Regions from separate parts of the Peribacillus sp. FSL R5-0717 genome, predicted to be linked through region 2. Evidence: riboswitches for the same ligand, from Rfam matches in the RefSeq annotation. Region 2 holds a riboswitch; the other holds the start of a gene.
The links. A riboswitch is a leader RNA that binds a small molecule or an ion and turns the genes downstream of it on or off. The one in region 2 is predicted to bind S-adenosylmethionine.
Positions count from the first base shown of each region.

Region 1: another riboswitch for S-adenosylmethionine. It lies ahead of NYE65_RS00895 (bifunctional homocysteine S-methyltransferase/methylenetetrahydrofolate reductase); the one in region 2 lies ahead of NYE65_RS23510 (Na+/H+ antiporter NhaC family protein).

Region 1 is NZ_JBBOOF010000001.1:192,904-196,081, forward strand. It holds gene NYE65_RS00895 (bifunctional homocysteine S-methyltransferase/methylenetetrahydrofolate reductase) at 1-1,206, opposite strand, end outside; SAM riboswitch class I at 1,310-1,408, opposite strand; gene NYE65_RS00900 (MOSC domain-containing protein) at 1,520-2,170, opposite strand; gene ku (non-homologous end joining protein Ku) at 2,661-3,178, opposite strand, start outside.
Region 2 is NZ_JBBOOF010000001.1:4,904,260-4,907,437, forward strand. It holds gene NYE65_RS23500 (hypothetical protein) at 77-232, shown strand; gene NYE65_RS23505 (SOS response-associated peptidase) at 292-963, shown strand; SAM riboswitch class I at 1,299-1,406, shown strand; gene NYE65_RS23510 (Na+/H+ antiporter NhaC family protein) at 1,598-2,914, shown strand; gene NYE65_RS23515 (chromate transporter) at 3,070-3,178, opposite strand, start outside.

The DNA of each region.
Region 1 (3,178 bases), 4.7 Mb from region 2:
CTGCAGACCCATTAAATGTGACTGCAGGCCAATCAAATTTCGATCACGGCATGTTATATGCACCATCGGATTAATATTCAATTGGTTCTTCAGTAAATTAGCCAGTGCATCATTCGATATCCTTGGTGAGGCAAGTGAATTATCCGCTAATGTAATGGAATCGACCCCTGCTTTTTTCAAAACCTCAGCACCTGTCATGAAACTCTCTATCCCTAGCTTTTTCGGTGGATCAAGCTCAACAAGAATCGTCCGTTCCGTTTTGGCCTTTTCGTAAAGGGGAAGTTCCAATTCCCTATCGTTCACCTCAATTACTTCTATTTCACGGGATTTCGTAAATTTCTCTTTCACGGGAGCCAAACTTCCAATTGCATGCTTTACAGCTTGAATATGCAGTGGAGTCGTTCCACAGCACCCTCCTATGATCGCGGCGCCTTGCTCACGAAGTTCCAGGGCACTAGAACCAAAATATTCCGGGACAGCTTTATAAACGAGCCTCCCATCGACATAATCAGGCAGGCTGGCGTTAGGGTAAATGGCAATCGATGCTTGCTTTGGCAAACTCACTTCTTCCAAGGCCCGAATCATATGATGTGGTCCAAGGCGGCAATTCACACCAACCACATCGGCACCCAATTGCTCGAGTTTTTGAAAGGCTTCATTTAAATGGATTCCATTTTGAAGATTACCCAGTTCATGCATCGAGACATTTGCGATAATCGGCAGTCCGGTTTCATTTTTAACGATTTGCAGGACGGTTTCCAGTTCTTCCAGGTCATAAAATGTTTCCAGGAGAATCCCATCAGGATTTTCCATCAACAGACTGTATAGCTGTTCACGAAAACCCCGTTTTATCTCTTCCATGCTTAAATCCGATTTCCTGATACTCCGCTGTGCCCCTATGGTGCCGAAGACGTATGCCTTACCTTTTGCCGCTTTTTTAGCAAGAATGACTCCCTGGCGATTGATTCTGCTCACTTCATCTTCAAGTCCATACCGCTTCAATTTATTGAAATTGGCTCCGTATGTATTCGATTGAAGGATATCTGCACCAGCTTCCAGATAGGCTCGATGGATGGACTCTATTTGATCTGGGTTCGTGCAGTTTAATTCCTCATAACATTGATCAATGCCATTAGAGTAAAGCAAGGTCCCCATTGCCCCTTCCCCAACCAGCATTCTTTCTTTTAATTCTTTACGAAAATTCATCATTACACCCTCTCTCAAAAACAATCCTGTTTTTGTCGTATTCTATGAGTATGAGAGAAAAGGAAAAAAAACCTTCTCAAAGAAGAAGGTTTTTGAAACATTCTCCTCATCTATCAAGCTCTGCTTGCTGGATTTAGCACCTTTGCGTAAGCTGGTTGCTGAGGTTTCTTCGGGCCAGTCCCTCCACCTCTCTCGATAAGATCCATTTATATAATTTTCATAAGATTTCAAAATTTGATTATATTTAATTTACATTAATAGTCTGTCAATTTCAATACCTGATCGACATTTTTTTCACTTTTGCAAAAATCATTCAATCCTTTGCTGCTTGAACCCTCTTCAAGATCCTTTGTTTCCAGTCTTCCGCTAACGAGTCTAGTGTAAGTAAAGCCTTAGCACCTTCAAGCCCATCCCGTTTATGAAGGATGACCTCTGCTGCGTAATGGACAGAAATTTTTTCTTGTAGACGGTCTATCAGCTCAATCTCGTTTTGTTTATTTATCGTTCCTTCTTGAAGTACTCTTGCAAAATAACCAGTGTAACTCGTTTTCAGTACGTGTTCCAAAAACTTAGGTTCTTGATTGAAGAGGGAAATGGTCGAACAAGGTATCCTCCCTTGGTTAATTTGAACAATCACATCGCCTATTTGATAAATATCGCCGATATACGTTGTTTCTTCCTTCATCCCCGCTATAGTTAAATTTTCACCGAATGCAGGGATATCCAGCTTTTTAGAGAATTTTTCATTCCATAATGAATAATGCTCAAATGGGTAAAAGCACAAAGCCCGATCAGGACCTCCATGGAACTTTACATTACCGACACCATCACCGATTATGCCAGCTTTAGTCACTTTCAAATTATCCTGTGCTTGTTTATCCATGGCTGAAAAGATATCGATATTCGAAAAAATTTCATGTTTCGGCTTCCCCGCATGTAGTGATTCGATTTTTCCATTTTCCATTTTGCATCTTCCATTCATATTAAATTTATATCGTTCTATATGTATAAATTATACTAAAAATCCATTTTATTCAGTACCTTTTTATATGTATATGAAATGAAAAAGCCATATGCGGCGTTAATGGGCTAAATATCATTGATTTCCAGAAAAATTCATAGGTTAGTTTCAGTAATTTAGTTGCTATTTCAGAATTAAATATGGTAGAATATGAACACAATATATAGTCGAAAACTACAACCGTTCGCCTATATGTTGATTTTCACGATTGAATTCCTCATTGTCGCTCTTTAGGGAGCGAATTTTTTTTGCTTTCGTTAATATCCACTAATTCCCTGTAATTCCATTCACTTTCTCGCATCGTGATCGACTCACCTATTTGTACTTTCCTCCCCTCTTTATCAAGACCTTTTCATCTTATTAGAAGCCTGATTCCTTGCAAAAACAAGCAGAAAGCCGAGCGACATCATCCGTCTTCCGCTCAGCTTCCTGTTTACGCTTGTTTCTTTTTTTTCGGTGCCGCTTTCTTCCGGGTCGTCTTTTTCTTTTCCGGTTCATCATGTTTTGTACGGTCTATGGATGCTTGTAATGCCTCCATTAAATCAGTTACATTGTTGGAAACTGGTTCTTTTGTTTTCGCTGTAATCGTCGTCTGTCCCGTTTTCTTCGATTCAATCAATTCTAGTAACGCGGTTCGATAGTCATCGGTGTACTTTGTCGGATCGAAAGTAGTCGTTAATTGATCTATCAATAATACGGCAGTATCGATTTCTTTTTTTACAATGGTATCATTGGCAGGGATATTCGGAACATCCGCTGTGGAGCGGACTTCATCCGGATAATGAATCGTTTCCATAACCAAGGTATTATCAACGACTCGGATTACCGCCATTTGTTCTTTGGAGCGAATGATGATTTTTGCCAACCCCACCTTATTCGATTCCTTGAGGGCCTGCCTCAAAAGGGAATAGGCTTTTATCCCCCCGTCATTTGGGGACATGTAATAACTCC
Region 2 (3,178 bases):
CTGCTACGTTCAATACTGATACTTGTGGGTTTTTGGTTTATAATAACAACCATCTAGCCTTTTGAGGAGGGATTCCATGAATGAATATAAAGTAACGGTGAGGAATGGCAGTACCTTAATTTTGTCGGAAATCATTAAAGCAGAAGATGAAAGAGAAGTCCTTGGCACTCTTTTGATTTCCAGCGAATTATTTAATCAACCATTTACTGATATCAGGATTTTAGAAAGCTGATTTGTGCCTGCCCATTCCATTTGATACACTGTAATAAATCTTAATACGGTGGCGATATTATGTGTGGACGTTTCACTCTTTTCACTGACATAGAAGAAATAAAAGAACGGTTTGATATTCAAGGGTCATTTGATGAGGAATACCAATTCAGCTACAATATTGCTCCCTCCCAATCCGTGCTCTCCGTCATTAATGACGGGGTAAGGAACCGGCTTGGATATCTTCGGTGGGGACTCATTCCTTTCTGGGGAAAAGACGAAAAAGCGGGCTACAAAATGATCAATGCCAGAGCGGAAACCATTGCTGAGAAAGCAAGCTTCAGGAATGCGTATAAGAAGAAGAGATGCTTGATAATCGCTGACTCTTTTTATGAATGGAAGAAGACACCAGAAAGAAAAATACCGATGCGGATAAAAATGAAGAATCATGCTCCATTTGGAATGGCCGGTCTCTGGGAATCCTGGAAATCTCCTGAGGGCATCAGCATCTATTCGTGCTCTGTTATAACAACTGTGCCAAATGAGCTAATGACCAGCATTCATGACCGCATGCCTGTCATTCTAAAACCAGAAGATGAAAAAGATTGGTTGAATCCTTCCATTAATGATCCTGCATATCTGCAACAGTATTTAAAATCATTCGATTCGGAACAGATGGAAGCATTTGAAGTATCGACTGATGTGAACTCGACTAAAAATAATTCACCTAACCTAATCCAACAAATTTGCTGAGAGGTCATTAGACCTCTCAGAATGTAGACAACTCGATGAAGATCGAGTCTGTCTACATTTTTTTTTTGGTTTTTACAATTTGACGTTGCCTCCAGGCACTCGCTTTTCCCCGAGGAGTCTCGCACACCTGCTCCAATCAACTTAGATCTCTTTATAAACAGTAAGGAGTGCATGTGAAACACTTTGAAAATTAACCCTTGCGAAAATAGACAAAATGCTGTACTGTTATATTTGCTTTTCAAAACGACTTTCGATGTCACGAACTCAGGCAAGTTTCCAGCGTGGTACTTTTCTGGCAGGCATCGTAATTTTTGATAAAATTATATAATGTAATCTTCTTATCAAGAGAGACGGAGGGACTGGCCCGAAGATGTCTCGGCAGCGGACTTAAATGGAGTGCTGTGCCAAATCCAGCAGGCTGATTTTTGCCTGAAAGATAAGGAGGGTGTTTTTTATAAATTAAAAGACCTCTTCTTGTTGTTAAATAGAAGGGGTCTTTTTTATGCCAGTTTTATTTGCTACAGCTCAATGACTGGAAAATCAGGTAGGTTCAAATTGGAGTTATTTGCGAAAACTGTTAATAGAATAAGAGCTGTGACACATGTCGCGGGAAAAATAAAAAGAGGTGTACATCATGAGTGCAAACAATAAAGGGAATCCATGGGCATTGATCCCATTTGTCGTATTTTTAATTTTATTTATTGGGTCTGGAATCATCACTAAAGATTTTTATTCATTTCCGGTGATTGTAGCGATTTCCATTGCATCGGCAGCTGCATTGGCGATGAATCGGAAAGAGACATTCAATCAAAAAGTTGATATCTTCTGTAAAGGTGCCGGTGACGCCAATATCATGTTAATGGTTATCATTTTCCTTTTGGCCGGCGCTTTTTCGGAAGTTGCCAATGGCATGGGGGCAGTTGAATCAACAGTGAATCTTGCCTTAGCTGTTTTTCCGCAAAACCTATTAATGGTAGGGATTTTCATCATCGCTTGTTTTATTTCTCTATCCATGGGGACAAGCATGGGCACGATTGTTGCCTTGGCACCTATCGGGGTAGGGATTAGTGAACAAACTGATATTTCACTTGCCCTTTCAATGGCGGCCGTTATTGGTGGTGCGATGTTTGGGGATAACCTTTCATTCATTTCAGATACGACAATCGCTGCTGTCCGAACTCAGGGAACGAAAATGAAAGATAAGTTTAAAGTGAATTTTTTCATCGTTTTACCTGCAGCCATCATCACATGTGCCATCCTAGGAATTTTAACGATGGGTGAACAAGCTGACATTTCCCAACAGTCTTATGATTGGGTGAAGATTCTTCCATATCTTTGCGTATTGGTCACTGCATTGGCAGGAGTCAATGTGTTCTTGGTCCTTTCCATCGGAATCGTATTTGCCGGAGTCATCGGCTTGGCTGATGGTAGTTATCAACCGTTGGGTGTCATTCAAAAAGTTGGAGAAGGAATGGCGGGAATGTATGAAATCTCCTTCCTTGCCATTTTAATTGCAGGTATGGTAGCTGTAATCAAACATAATGGTGGCATCGACTATTTACTCCACCTAGTGACCCGAAATAGCAAATCGAAAAAAGGAGCGGAATTCAGCATTGCGGGGCTTGTTGGTTTAACGAACCTTTCAACGGCAAATAACACGATTTCGATTATCATTGCCGGGCCACTTGCCAAAAATATTGCTGAAAAGTATGGGATTGATCCAAGGAAATCGGCGAGCGTCCTTGACATTTTTGCATGTTGTATCCAAGGGTTGATCCCATATGGAGCACAACTGCTTGTTGCAGCAGGAGTAGCAAAGATTTCTCCGTTAAGCATCTTGCCGTATTCATATTACCCAATCCTGATTGGACTTTGTGGCGTCATTGCCATCCTGATTGGTTTTCCACGGTTTCAGCCGGGAAATGATGAAATGAAGAAACGTACCTCTTAAAAAGAGAATACAATAATATTAAAACACCCTGAATCATTGGATTCTGGGTGTTTTCTGTATGGTAAATACATAAACATAATAAAGTTTTCTCACACTTTTCAATTTTTTTGCTTAATTCCGGTCCAAATTAATGATGGTTGTGTGTGAGACACCTGTCATGAATAGAGGACAACACCTACTAAACCGGAAAGAATAATTATATAGGCTGGATGCCAGCGTAATTTCATTAGGGCAAATAACGATAAACCAAAAACGATTAATAAG